One region of the Oceanobacillus sp. CF4.6 genome, then DNA from elsewhere that is predicted to be linked to it. Evidence: riboswitches for the same ligand, from Rfam matches in the RefSeq annotation. Region 1 holds a riboswitch; each other region holds the start of a gene.
The links. Region 1 has a riboswitch for preQ1 ahead of ACHABU_RS19770 (QueT transporter family protein). Riboswitches for the same ligand answer to the same signal wherever they lie in the genome.

Region 1 (5,007 bases):
TATGCTGGGGTGCACAGGCTGCATTTTACCATCATTATGGATTAAATAAATATGAACTGCCTAAAAAATGTTTTGGTATATATGAACATGAAGTATTACTGCCTAATGAAAATCTTGTTCGCGGGTTTGATGACCATTTCCTTGCACCACATTCTAGATACACCGATATTGAGTATGAGCGGATAAGGAATCATCCGGAACTTCAAGTTTTGGCTCATTCCGATCAAGCTGGAGTTTTTCTTGCTGGATCCAAAGATGGTAAAAATATAATGGCTACCGGTCATTTAGAATATGACGCTACAACGTTGGCGGAGGAATATCAACGGGATCATGAACGAGGTATTAAAACACAAATACCGGAGAACTATTTCCCTGATGATGACCCGGAAAAGGCACCATTATATCGATGGAAAAGCCATTGCAGTCTGTTGTTTTCGAATTGGCTCAATTACTATGTATACCAGGCAACTCCCTATGAATGGGATTGATTTCTGAAAAAGTATGAAAAAGCTGAACTTCCGCGTGTATAGGTAGTTCAGCTTTTCTTGTACATGATTACTTTATAAGCAGGAAATTACTCCGGCAAAATGGTGATTGGTAATTCCTCAAATGAAGCCTCTTCATAACTTTCAATTAATCCTTTCGTAGCGATCGTATCTTTTGCAATAACCTTTTGTTTTATAGTAACTTCAATTGGCCCTTCAAACGGAAAGTCATTCATCACTACGGTATGACCATTTAGCCATCGAAGTTGTATTTTCTGTTTACAGAATTCATGGAGAGTGGTGTTGGTTGGGATCCCTTTTTTAAAAAAAGAATGTTCATTTTGTTTTTCAGCACCTGGCTCATTCATACAAATATATAATGAAAGGTTATCTGCAAGCTGGAGAAGACTATAATGAAATTCAAACAAACGTTTGTTGAATTTGTTTCGTGTGTCAATTATCGTTTGTTGACGCATTTCCTCATACGTGACAAATGCCTGTGCTTCGAGCGAAGTATTGTTCAATAAAAACCGTTTATAATGCTCGCTACAAAGCATTCCTGCATAGGAATCTACTTTTTGTACTTCATCTATACCATGTTTATATAGAATGATTTTGGGTAGGTTAGGAAAATCGAAAAAGGAAAATGGTACCTTTTCTTTATCGTTCAAAAAGGGTTGCTTATCAAACTCCTTCCAACCATGATCATGCTGATATGCTGCGTATTCAACCGATTCACGAAGTTCAATACCATGAAAATAATCCGATTTCCACTGCTTCAAAATATCTCCTGAGATTTGGGCGTGGTGATCCTGCTGAATTAATACAAAATGTTGGTCATGTTCTCTGACAATCATTTAAACTCCATCCTTTCCGGTGTGGAATGTACTATCAGTATAAGCAATGTAGTCGAGTAGACAAAATAAAAACTTCATCATCCGCAAAATTAAAACGAATGATGAAGTAATTTAAATTAGTTTATTAAAATGTAATCTTTTATTTAGAGCATAAATTATTGGAATACCGATTGCCAGCACAACAAATTCGCCAATAGCTGTAGTAAGCCATGTAAATAGGAATGGTAGAGCTAATGCCAGATTCAATTCAAATGCAATAATAAACATATTGAATGTGAAGACGATTGTATTTGCAACAAGAAGTACCCAAATGTTTTTTATATATTTTGCAAGTAAGATGATAATACCCAATGAGATAGCTGAATGGGCAACTCCGAAGACCAAATCATACCACCCTAATGGGGAGAATAAAAGATTATATAAAAATACACCTAGTACAATTCCGAAGAAGTAACGTTTATCAAACACGATCAGGTGATTGAATACTTCGGAAATGCGGAATTGAATATTTGTAAACCCAAAAGGTATAATAAGTGCAGATACAGCAATATACAATGCAGCCAATAAACCATTTATTACAAGTGTTCTTACGGTCATCGTAAATCTCTCCTTAGTTTTTTATCGTGGGATGGTTACGAACCACGTAAAGCAATGCAAGTTAGTATAATACAAAAACAGATAAAAGAAAAGCCTTTTTATTCACTTCTTACTATTTTTAATAAAGGTAATTTGACAATAATAAAAAAAGTCATTATAATACTTACATAAAGTAACTAAGTATAAACATGTAATTAAAAGTGAGGGAGATTGCTATGGAAAAGAAATTTTTTGAACAACCGACAATATACGTAGGAGAAGTTAATATAAATGTGACAGACTTAAAGAAATCCATTACTTTTTATAAAGATTTTATGGGATTTAAAGTAATGGTAGAAGAAGAAAACAAAGCAGTTCTAACTGCGGATGGGAAAATACCATTATTAACTTTAGAACAGCCTGAAAATGCTGCACCAAAAGAGGCAAGAACGACCGGGTTATATCACTTTGCAATTCTCTTACCAACTCGCGGAGATTTATCTGCATTCCTGAAACATATTATACAGGCTTCAGGTGGCCAAATGCGTCTGGGGGCATCCGATCACTATGTCAGTGAGGCTCTATACTTTGATGACCCAGATGGAAACGGCATTGAGATTGCTCATGACCGTGATTCTTCTGAATGGAATTGGTCTGATAATCAAGTATCCATGGCAACAGTGGCGCTAGATGGAGATGATTTACTTGCTGAAGCAGAAGAGGATTGGAAAGGGATGCCAACCGATACGGTCATTGGACATATTCATCTTCATGTTTCTGATTTAGAAAAAACAAGAGAATTCTACGTGAATGGTCTTGGGTATGACGTCGTTACGGAATTTCCAGGTGCGCTATTCACATCACATAATGGCTACCATCACCATATAGGTTTAAACGTCTGGAATGGGGTCGGTGCACCTACACCTGCTGAAAACAGCGTGGGGTTGAATTGGTTTACACTGCATTTCCCTGATGAGGATGCGCTTCATAAAACAAAAGTAAATTTGGAAAAAGTAGGAGCTTCAGTGAAAGCGGAAGAAGATTATTATGTAACGGAAGATCCTTCAGGAAATGCGATTCAGCTAAAACTAAATTAATGATTAAGAAGAAGCTACTGGAATTTTATTTTCAGTAGCTTCTTCTTTAGTCATGCATAGAACGATTTTTATTATCATTTAATGAGATTTATTTTCTTATAAAGGGTAAAGTAATAGTATGTAAAAAATAATCTATAAAAGGAAGAATACAACATGGCTTACATTTTATTGATTTTAGGATTTGCTTTATTAATTAAGGGCGCGGATTGGTTTGTTGATGGTTCCTCCAATATTGCTGCATTGCTCCGTATATCACCGCTTCTTATCGGTCTTACAATTGTCGCCTTTGGTACAAGTTCTCCGGAGCTGACAGTAAGTATTTTTGCTGCATTGGATGGCAGTGCAGATGTAGCGCTGGGCAATGTGGTTGGGAGTAATATATTTAATATTACATTGGTAGTTGGTTTGACCGCATTTTTATTTCCATTAAAGGTACAGAATGAAACAATCAAAAAAGAAATACCTTTTACGTTGTTATCTACCGCTGCATTACTAATTGTTATGAGTGATGTTTTTCTTCAAGGTGAAATGAATAACTTTATTACTCGAGGCGATGGCTTGATCCTTCTCTTATTATTTGGTCTTTTCCTGATTTATGTTTTTGAAATTGCCTTAAAGGATAGGAATGCCTCAAAAGAAGAACCTTTGCCTGAAGGAATTACATGGGGAAAGAATATTCTATTCTCGTTGTTGGGGTTAGCAGCTATCATTATAGGCGGCGAATTGGTTGTATCGAATGCAACGGAAATAGCATATTCACTTGGTATGAGTGAAACATTAGTAGGTCTTACCATTGTAGCTATTGGTACCTCACTTCCTGAACTTGTGACATCCGTATCTGCAGCACTGAAAAAACAAAGTGAAATTGCGCTTGGTAATATTGTAGGAAGTAATATTTTCAATATCCTGTTTGTACTCGGTGCATCTTCCGCCATAACACCGCTTGCCGTTGATGGTAAAGTAGTTACTGACTTGTTTATTATGGTTATTCTAACAATACTATTATTAGTATTTTCTAGAACAAATTTCAAAATTGGAAAGCGAGAAGGTCTAATACTAGCTTTGGCGTACGTTGCTTACCTTATCTATATTATTATTCGAAATTAAAAATCCGATGTTCTACCCATTTAACTGGTAGAACATCGGATTCTTTAGGCTTTATACCATGCTGTTGCTGCTTGTACTTCATCCATTGTTAGTTGATGGCCTCTGTTTTCCCAATGGAGTTCTACATCGGCACCAGCATTTTCTAATAATGTTTTTAGTTCTTCGGATTCCTGTGCAGGACAAATTGGATCATTTGAACCGGCAGCAATAAATATATTTTTATCTGAGAGATTAGGTAATTCGATTCCTCTTCTTGGAACCATTGGATGATGCAAAATCGCTCCTTTTAATGCATCTGTAAAATGGAATAGTAAGCTGGCGGCAATATTCGCTCCATTTGAATAGCCGACTGCAGTAATATTGTTACGGTCAAACTCATATTTTACGGATGCTTCATCCAAAAATTCATTCAATTCTTTTGTGCGGAAGATCAAATCTTCTTCATCAAATACGCCTTCAGCCAATCGCTTGAAAAAGCGGGGCATTCCATTTTCAAGGACATTTCCGCGAACACTGAGAACATTTGCGTCCTTATCGATAATTTCTGCAAGTTGAAGAAGATCCTCTTCCGTCCCCCCTGTGCCATGCAGTAATAATAATGTTGGTGTTGATTGGTCATTTCCTTTTTTGAAAATATGTTTCATTAGCTATTCTCCTCTCTATTTGGGTCTTTCCATTGAAAAGATTTCTCCGATTTTAGCATAATTCGTACCAGCTAATCTGCTGACTGCACCGAGTTTAACGGGATCGATTCTTCCGTCTGTATACAATTCTTCTGCAACATGAAAGTGAACGACTTTACCGATTATTAAATCTGTACCGACTGTATTATCTTCACCTAATTCAAGGGCATGGTCCAAGGTGCATTCCAATCGAATTTTTGCT
Region 2 (5,007 bases), on a different contig from region 1:
ATTAACTTTATTGGTTAAGGAGGGCATTTTTATGGAACAATCTGTTGTTACAGACGAGAAAAGATTTAATTTTAAACCGACAACCGTTATTACTAATCTCAGTCCAGTGCAAAAACCAATCATGTCATTGGGAATTATAGCTGCTATTGCATTGTTGATAGCTACTGTTGTTACAGCAGGCTGGGTACAGGGTATTTTATATATTATAGGACTTGCATTAGGTGCAACGTTGCTTCATGCCAGATTTGGATTTACTTCGGCTTTTCGCAGGCTCGCTTCAGTGGGGAATGTACAGGGAATTCAGGCACATATGGTCATGCTTGCAGTAGCTACAACATTATTTGCAATTATTTTAGGTACAGGTTTTAATTTTACAGGGCTTACACCTGCTGGGTATGTATCTCCTGTTGGGGTCAGTGTTATTTTCGGATCATTTATTTTTGGTATAGGTATGCAGCTTGGTAATGGATGTGCATCTGGTACCTTGTATAATCTTGGTGGAGGTGCCTCCTCGATGGTTTTAACACTGATTGCCTTTATTATCGGATCAACCGTTGGAGCATACCATCTTCCGTTTTGGATGGGCACGCCATCTTTGCCTCCGATATCTTTGGCAGAATCTACTGGACTTGGGTTTTTTGGTGCATGGATTGTTCAGCTGGCGTTATTTGCTCTAATCTATGGGGTTACTGTTAAAGTTGCCAAACGGAAAAATCCTCCATCCATGAAACCTCTTCCTACAACAAACGGATGGAAAAAAATATTCAGAGGTTCATGGCCACTATTTGCTGCGGCAATCATTCTTGCAATCCTCAATGCTTTGACATTGACAGTCAGAGGTCAACCATGGGGGATTACATCTGCATTTGCTTTGTGGGGCGGTAAGACACTTCAGGCCATTGGTATCGATGTGACTAGTTGGGGTTATTTTACAGGAGCTACCGCTGAGGCTTTATCACAAACGGTATTGGCTGATTCCACGAGTGTCATGAATTTCGGTATTATACTTGGAGCATTTATTGCAGCCGCTGCCCAGGGATCTTTCAAACCGAAGAAGTTTAAACCGGGTGTTGCAGGTGCTGCTATTGTTGGTGGTCTTTTGATGGGATATGGCTCCCGTCTTGCATTCGGCTGCAATATTGGCGCTTACTTTGGCGGGATTGCCTCCTTCAGCCTTCATGGATGGGTATGGGGAGTAATGGCCTTGCTTGGAACTGGACTTGCTTTGTTTATCAGACCATTATTCGGCATGAAGAACCCAAAGAAATCGGATCAATTTTGTTAATAAAAAACGAGTAATCTATTTCTTCACTTTGCTGAAGTATTAAAAACAAAAAAGCCCAGTTCCTTTATCAAAAAGGAACTGGGCTTTTTGTATCTAGAGTCAATTAGCGAATTCTGCTTTAATAGTTTTCGAGTTTTGAAGAACAAGTACACCAGCAAATTGCATTGTAACTTTGATAACGATTTGTCCTAAAATTGCCATCCATACTGCTTCCCATGGTACAAAACCGGCTCCTAGAGGTGATAAACCAATAATTACGAAAATAGTGGAATCCAGTACACCACCAACTGTTCCGCTATAAAGTACACGAATATGCATCGGTTTTTTTATCCTGGAATAAATTTCGGTATCCACGGTTTCTGAAACGAGGAAACTAATCGCACTGGCAAAAACAATCCATAATGTATCCCCTAACAGATAACTTGAAATTGCAGATAAAAGCAGTGCCATACCAATCAACAAGTACGTTTTTTTCTTGCCATATTTGTTTTGTACCATATCCCGTAAGATAAATGTTAATCCAATCAAAAAGGACCCCCAAGGGATAATAAATACGCCTAATTCTAATGGGGCAAACTTTGCGGTAACAATATTTGCAATAATAATAACGATAAGGTAAAAAAATATTCGCATGGATAGCGCTCCTTTGTATAGTATTGATCAGGAACACCTACTGTCAAACGAGAGAATCATAGTAAAAATTCAATAAAAGACAAAAATAAAAACCATATCCTAAAGAAAGATACAGTTACTTCTTTAGTTTTTTATAGAGGGTTTGTTCTAGAACCTCTCCCACAAAGTAGGTATTAAATTGATATTTTTATTATAGCATATGATCGAATACCATGCTCATTTTTCCTTTCACAACTGTTCCGGTTCATAATGGCAGACCAGTTCATCATGATCTAAGGTGCATCTTAATTAATCCCTTGTTTAATTATGAATAGAAAAGGAATAATAAAAAATATAGAAATATAAAGGAGTGTGTTATTTTGAGTCAGGAAGAAATTAAATCAACCGTTGAGAAAATTTTTAAAGAAAGTCCGGTTGGAACCATGGCGACCGTGAAAGGAAATAAGCCTCATTCGCGATATATGATGTTTTTCCATCGGGATTTAAAACTGTACACAGCTACGAATAAAGATACGGATAAAACAGATGAAATTGAAGAAAACCCATTTACACATATCCTCATCGGATACGAAGGTGGAGGATTTGGCGATCAATACGTGGAATATCAAGGCAAGGTATCCTTTAATGACTCCGAAGAACTGAAGAAGGAACTATGGAATGATGATATGAAACTTTACTTTAAAGGTCCGGATGATCCCGAGTATTTGATTATGGAAATAGAGCCGCTTCAAGTCCGTCTAATGAATAAAAAAGGTGAGCCGCCAGAAGAATTGGATATTTAACAGCTCACTTAACGTAAGAAACGATTAATATGACAGGAATTTCAGGGGGCAGCCCTTGATGTTCCTGTTTTTTTATGGATCGATTTAGTATGCCGATTATAGTCTTTTATACCGATGGAATATGAAGACAATGTGAATGTTATTAATCTTCATTAAATAATACGTAAGGTTTAAGTAAATTACCTAATTTCAATAAAAAAGTATGCTTAAATGAAAATGCGAATGTTAAGGAGGCAACAAAATGAGTCAAGTTGAATTAATCGATATTTCCAAGTCATACGACAAACAAAAAAGTGTATTAGATGAAATCAATTTATCTATTGAAGAGGGTGAATTTTTTGTTCTTGTTGGCCCCTCAGGTTCTGGAAAAAGTACGTTACTTCGTATGATTGCAGGGCTGGAAGAAATTACAGGAGGCACATTAAAAGTAGATAAAAAAACCGTCAACCACCTCCCTCCAAAAGATAGAAACTTATCTATGGTCTTTCAAAATTATGCATTATATCCGCATTTATCCGTCGAGCAAAATATCCTTTTTGGATTAAATGCAAAAAAAGTAGATAAGAAAGAACAGCAAAGAAGATTAACGGAAACTGCTCAAATGATGGGATTGGATGAACTGTTAAAACGAAAACCAAAAGAACTATCAGGTGGGCAAAGACAGCGTGTAGCACTCGCTAGATCTGTTGTTAGTGAAGCACCACTGTGTTTGATGGATGAGCCACTTTCTAATCTGGATGCTAAATTACGTGCACATATGCGAGTGGAAATTCGCAGGCTGCAGAAGAGATTGGGTCTGACCATGGTCTATGTGACGCATGATCAAGTGGAAGCGATGACGATGGGTGATCGAATAATGGTATTGAATGACGGTAAGATTCAGCAGGTCGGTAAACCGATTTCGCTCTATAATGAGCCAGCAAATTTGTTTGTTGCATCATTCATTGGTTCGCCGAAGATGAATTTAGGCAAAGTTGTTTATTCATCAGATACAAGACAGTTAATTATTGAGGATACGCTTCCGTTAGATGTCGATTCAAGTTTCTTAAATCTGATTTCATTAAATAAAAACTTGACGATTGGTATTCGTGCAGAGCATATTCTTCCGGCAACAGATAAGGATCCGACACATCATCTCGAAGTTGTGAACGTGGAGCATTTAGGAAATGAAACGTCTATGGCATTCGATATTGGTTCAGATATGTGGACAGCAAAATGGCCCGGTCAATGGGCAATTAACGTAGGTGATTCGGTGCCCATACATATTACGATAGACAATTTAAGTTTCTTTAATACAGATACAGGAGAACTGATCAGATCTGCAAATATAAGTAAGAAACAAGAGGTCGTTGCAATATGACGATGAGCGATGCATTGGTTCAGTCACCGGAATTAAGCCAGCTCGATTTTGAGCAAGTAAAAAAGAAACAGCGAACAAAAAGTTTTTTAAAAGGAATGCTGTTTTTGCTTCCATCAATTGTTCTATTCGGTGTATTCCTGTTTTATCCACTATTACGTACGATTTATTTAAGTTTCTTTCTTACCAATGCAAGTGGAGAGACAACGGTGTTCGTTGGCTGGGATAATTTTATTAATATGTTTCAATCGCCCATTTTCTTGCAAAGTATCAAATCAACTTTTTTATTTGTGCTTTATACGGTTCCTGTAACGATAATAATTAGTTTATTTCTAGCTGTTATTGCAAATGAAAAACTAAAAGGAATCGGTTTTTTTCGAACCATCTATTCATCAACGATGGGAATTTCAGTAGCAGCCGCATCGGTATTTTGGCTATATCTATTTCATCCTACGATAGGGATGCTTAATGTGGTTCTAAGCTCACTTGGATTTGAAAGTATAGGTTGGTTGACAGACCCAACATGGGCACTGATAGCAGTTTCCATAACGTCCATCTGGATGAATCTTGGCTTCACCTTTTTAATTTTGCTTGGGGGGCTACAATCGATTGATTCCTATCTTTATGAAAGTGCAAATATTGATGGTGCAGGTTATTTTTATAAACTGAGGCGAATTACGATACCAATGCTCTCACCGACGTTATTTTTCGTCATCACCGTAACGATCATCAATGCCTTTCAGACGTTTGGTCAAATAGATATTCTGACGCAGGGAGGGCCACAAAATACAACAAACTTGATTGTTTATTCCATATATCGGGAAGCTTTTGTCAATTATCAGTTTGGTTCGGCAAGTGCCCAAGCGGTAGTATTGTTTATCATTATCCTCCTAATGACTTTCTTGCAGTTTAAATTTGGTGAAAGGAAGGTTCATTACCAATGACCATGC
Region 3 (5,007 bases), on a different contig from region 1:
GCAACCCAATCTTTCATTATGCTTATTCCCGGCGCGTCTTGTTCTGGCCGATAAAAAAAGTGGACGAATGAGCTTCCAAGAAATCCTGTTGGAAGCCCTATTTTTCCAGTTGCAGCAAACTCTCTTTCATTGAAATACCACCACGATAACCTCCCATTTTTCCACTTTTACTGATTACACGGTGACATGGTACAACAATTAATACAGGATTTGCTCCAATTGCCGTTCCAACAGCTCTTACGGAAGTTGGTCTGTTAATTTGTTCTGCGATGTTGGAATACGATGTTGTCTCACCAAATGGGATCTTCTGAAGTTCATCCCATACAGCAGTTTGAAATTCTGTTCCAATTAAATCTACCTGCAAATCGAATACTTTGCGCTCGCCCCTTAGGTACTCTACTAACTGTTCCTTATAGACTATCACTTTATTTAAGTCCTCAATCAATACAGCTCTTGGTCTGTGTCTAGCAAACCAATCCTTCATTGCATCATACCCTTCTGCTTGTGAACCTACAAAGCAAAGACCTTTCTCCGTTGTGGCAATATACATAGTCCAGCCATCCATTGATAGCTGATCATAGTATATCGTTTCCTTCTCATTAACATTCAAGATTACACCCCCCTTTTTGGTTCTATTTATATAACATTATGTTAAACGAGTGGGCCAATTAATGAAAGCTAGACGCAGATACCTTCTTCCGAAAAATCATGGTTATTCCGGTGCGAGTTTCCTGTCCCCAAGATTTATCAACTGCTTTAGTTTGAAAGGGAAAAATATAGGGAAGAAAAAATTAATTATATTTCTAGAAAGGGAGTAGTAAGATGACCCCAAATGAGATTGGATTTGCCCTTTTATACCTTGGATTATTTCTTTTACTGGGGAAATGGATTAGGGTTCGTGTGAAATGGCTGCAGAATTTATTTTTACCTTCCTCCGTCATCGGTGGATTTATCGCTTTGCTTGTTGGTCCACAAGTACTTGGCAGAGTATTAGAACCATACATAGGAGACCAGTCATTTTGGTCGACTGGACTAATGTTTCCGGCTGCAACAGAAGTATGGAGTGAACTGCCTGGATTGATGATCAATGTTGTATTTGCAACCTTGTTCTTAGGGACCATACTTCCAAATCTATCAAAAATATGGCGAATTGGTGGACCACAGCTTGCTTTTGGCTGGACACTTGGCTGGGGCCAATATGTGGTCGGTATCCTGTTGGCACTGCTCGTGTTAACACCATTCTTTGGTATGCCCCCCATGGTCGGGGCGCTGATTGAAGTATCTTTTGAAGGCGGTCATGGTACAGCAGCAGGACTACAGGGGACATTTGAAGAAATGGGATATCCAGAAGCCTATGACTTGGCTGTCGGATTAGCAACGGTTGGTATTCTATCAGGGGTTATTATAGGAATTATCATCATTAACTGGGGAATACGCAAAAAGAAAACAGAAATCATTAGAGATGTTGAAGAATTTTCCACCTTAAAAAAGGCTGGAATTGTGGAATTTGAGAATAGAGAGCCCGCAGCAAAAATGACGGTTCGTCCGGAATCAATCGAGCCACTTTCCTTTCACTTTGCCGTGATTGCCCTGGCAATTATAGCAGGTTATATTTTACTGCAATCGTTCGTATGGATTGAGGAAAGCCTCTTCGGTTCAGATTTAATGACCTATGTTCCATTATTCCCTTTTGCAATGATTGGAGGAATAATCGTACAACTATTCTTAAACAAAGTAGACAACGCATATCTAGTCGATCGGCAAATGATTAGTCGTATTCAGGGATTTTCGTTGGATATTCTAATATTAGCAGCGATAGGAACGGTATCACTAGATGTTATTGGAGACAACTTTATTCCATTTCTTCTCATTGCGATTACTGGTATTGCATGGAATGTGATTGGATTCTTTGTCCTCGCTCCAAGAATGATACCTACGTATTGGCTTGAAAGAGGTATCGGTGATTTTGGTCAATCGATGGGGATTACCGCTACTGGCTTACTCTTGATGCGTGTTGCCGATCCGAAGGCGGAATCTCCAGCTTTTGAAGGTTTCGGCTATAAACAGCTCGTGTTTGAGCCCTTCCTTGGTGGAGGATTAGTAACGGCATTATCTGTTCCACTAATCTTTCAATTCGGTCCTATTCCATTCTTTGTTTTTGCAGCAATCATGTGTGTAATTGGTTTGCTCGTTGGTTTACTTTATTTTGGTAAGAAGAAAAATTAAAGTTAAAGGGCCATAGTAGATAAATATGGCCCTTTTTATGAAAGAAATGCTATAATAAAAAGGAAAAGTTTATAAAAAGTCTGCACTATTGCAGGAGAGGTTCTAGCTACACCCTCTATAAAAAACTAAGGATGTAACTGTACTTTCCTTATAAGTATGGTTTTTTTTATTTGGGTGAGTAGGATTCTCTTTTTCTATCATGAAAGGGGAATTTTTTTATGGAAAAAAATAATAAAGCTGTCGTCGTATTCAGTGGTGGTCAGGACAGTACCACCTGTTTATTTTGGGCTTTAAAAAAGTATGATCACGTTGAATTGGTGACTTTTGATTACAATCAACGTCATAAAGAGGAAATCGAAGTAGCAAAGGAAATTGCTGCTGACCTGAATGTACAACATCATGTTTTGGATATGTCGCTCTTAAGTCAATTGGCTCCCAATGCGTTAACACGTGATGAAATTGAAGTAAAAGATGGGGAGAATGGAGACCTTCCTTCCACTTTTGTCCCAGGCCGTAACCTGCTCTTTCTTTCTTTTGCCACCATTTTGGCAAAACAGATTGGGGCAAAGCATATTATTACAGGCGTTTGTGAAACAGACTTTAGCGGTTACCCGGACTGCCGTGATGTATTCGTTAAATCACTAAACGTAACACTGAATTTATCGATGGATGATTCGTTTGTTATCCATACACCATTAATGTGGTTGGATAAAGCAGAAACCTGGGAACTTGCCGACCAGCTTGGTGCCTTTAACTATGTTCGCGAGAATACACTTACCTGTTATCACGGAATTCGTGGCGGGGGATGTGGCGAGTGTCCTTCATGTAAGCTGCGAAAAAATGGGCTGGATAACTATCTGCAAAAGAAGGGGAATTCCTGATGTACGGATTTACTATTGTGGAGAACTTGCAGAAAATAGACAAAGACATTAAAAAGCATGAGCTCAAATACCATAAGAAACGTGTTCTGGTATGTAAGGAATTCACTTTCGATGCTGCCCACCACCTCCATTGCTATGAAGGCAAATGTAAAAACTTACATGGGCACACATACAACGTTATTTTTGGACTTAGCGGGTTTGCCAACGAAATTGGCATTGTCATCGACTTTGGAGAAATTAAAAGCATTTGGAAAGAACAAATTGAAATTCACCTTGACCATCGTTATTTAAATGATACCCTTCCAAACATGAATACTACTGCCGAAAATATGGTTGTTTGGATTTATGAAGAGATGGAGAAAGCACTTCTCGATAAATCAAATGAATGCCGAGTAGAATTCGTTAAACTCTATGAAACACCGACAAGCTATGCCGAGGCAAGACGGGAGTGGATGATAAATGAATAAGTTTCCGATACTTGAGATTTTCGGACCAACCATTCAAGGGGAAGGAATGGTCGTCGGTCGAAAAACAATGTTTGTCAGAACAGCCGGCTGTGATTATCGTTGCTCTTGGTGTGACTCTGCCTTTACCTGGGACGGCAGTGCTAAAGAAGAGATTGAAAGGTTGACTACCGACGAAATTATGACACGGCTCAAACAAACAGGCGGAGACCATTTTGATCACGTAACCATTTCAGGTGGAAATCCCGCACTCTTAGCCAATCTAAATGAACTAGTAGAAACATTACACGAGTTAAACATGGAAGTGGCACTGGAAACACAGGGTAGCCGCTGGCAGGATTGGTTCCTTGCAATCGATGATCTCACAATTTCCCCTAAACCGCCGAGCTCCAAGATGAACACAAATTTTGAAACGCTTGATTTAATTATTAAAAACTTAAAAATCAATAATCGGCTTAAAAATACAAGTTTAAAAGTCGTCATTTTTGATGATGAAGATTTAACCTATGCAGAAAAGGTGCATGAACGATATCCAGAGGTTCCCTTTTTCCTTCAGGTTGGAAATGATGACCTGGTAGAAAGTGAAGCATCTAACCTTGCTAGTAAACTTTTAATCAAATATGAATGGCTGATTGAGAAGGTTGTTGCATCAACTAAACTGAATCATGTTCGAGTTCTTCCACAAGTTCATGCCCTTATCTGGGGGAACAAACGTGGTGTTTAGTTAAATGCTTTATGTTTTTCGGCTACAAAAATATTGATTAGAGGAAGATCTCATAAACTCTTTCTCTTGAATTTTTTCCTTGTATGGTCATTCATCAGATTTATGAAGAACACTTTTCTGAACTTGTTTAATAATCCATTCAGTTAGCTTAAGTATATCAAATAGCAGGAAATTCCCATGAAAATAGTTTGATTTACAAAGAGTGATAAATCAATTTATATCAATAAAAAACCGCAGTAAAATTGTAAATATCACTGCGGTTTTGCTTGTGAATGGATTATTTCGACAAATTGTCCTATCGGGGGTAATAATTAAACAAGGCGGTCATTTGAGACTGTAGGAATAAATACAATGCTTGTTTTTGTATTAGAAGATAATGAATCGAGATTATTCTATGAATCACTGGGTGGAAGTAATAGATAAAGTAGAAGTAAAAATTGTAGGAAAGAAACTCATTGAACTTGTTTATGGATGGGATAATATTAAAGGTGTTTTTGAAAAGTAACTTATCTTTATTAAACAACCTGGCACAAGGGTAAAATAAGAATAAGGAACTATCAATCGATAGTTCCTTATTTTACTAAAGAAGCAGTCCCCACCTAACCATTCTATTTAACTGGGGTTTCTATTACTACTTTTGAAGAGGATAGATTTACCTGATTTGCAATGGTATCTCCCACAGGGCAATGGGCTTCAATAAATTCCTTATATG

Region 2: another riboswitch for preQ1. It lies ahead of ACHABU_RS12280 (VUT family protein); the one in region 1 lies ahead of ACHABU_RS19770 (QueT transporter family protein).
Region 3: another riboswitch for preQ1. It lies ahead of queC (7-cyano-7-deazaguanine synthase QueC); the one in region 1 lies ahead of ACHABU_RS19770 (QueT transporter family protein).

What each region holds. Positions count from the first base shown of each region.
Region 1 is NZ_JBIMEX010000018.1:55,219-60,225, forward strand. Features, by position in the region: gene metA (homoserine O-acetyltransferase MetA) at 1-488, shown strand, start outside; gene ACHABU_RS19765 (DUF3891 family protein) at 575-1,342, opposite strand; gene ACHABU_RS19770 (QueT transporter family protein) at 1,454-1,939, opposite strand; PreQ1 riboswitch class I at 1,947-1,991, opposite strand; gene ACHABU_RS19775 (VOC family protein) at 2,155-3,015, shown strand; gene ACHABU_RS19780 (calcium/sodium antiporter) at 3,169-4,122, shown strand; gene ACHABU_RS19785 (alpha/beta hydrolase) at 4,167-4,766, opposite strand; gene ACHABU_RS19790 (flavin reductase family protein) at 4,782-5,007, opposite strand, start outside.
Region 2 is NZ_JBIMEX010000007.1:98,484-103,490, reverse strand. Features, by position in the region: gene ACHABU_RS12285 (YeeE/YedE family protein) at 32-1,285, shown strand; gene ACHABU_RS12280 (VUT family protein) at 1,385-1,918, opposite strand; PreQ1 riboswitch class I at 2,036-2,081, opposite strand; gene ACHABU_RS12275 (pyridoxamine 5'-phosphate oxidase family protein) at 2,278-2,700, shown strand; gene ACHABU_RS12270 (ABC transporter ATP-binding protein) at 2,942-4,060, shown strand; gene ACHABU_RS12265 (carbohydrate ABC transporter permease) at 4,063-5,001, shown strand; gene ACHABU_RS12260 (carbohydrate ABC transporter permease) at 5,004-5,007, shown strand, end outside.
Region 3 is NZ_JBIMEX010000004.1:127,011-132,017, forward strand. Features, by position in the region: gene ACHABU_RS08760 (YqjF family protein) at 1-71, shown strand, start outside; gene ACHABU_RS08765 (methylated-DNA--[protein]-cysteine S-methyltransferase) at 98-610, opposite strand; gene ACHABU_RS08770 (sodium/glutamate symporter) at 823-2,226, shown strand; PreQ1 riboswitch class I at 2,317-2,361, shown strand; gene queC (7-cyano-7-deazaguanine synthase QueC) at 2,445-3,107, shown strand; gene queD (6-carboxytetrahydropterin synthase QueD) at 3,107-3,574, shown strand; gene queE (7-carboxy-7-deazaguanine synthase QueE) at 3,567-4,295, shown strand; gene ACHABU_RS08790 (OsmC family protein) at 4,904-5,007, opposite strand, start outside.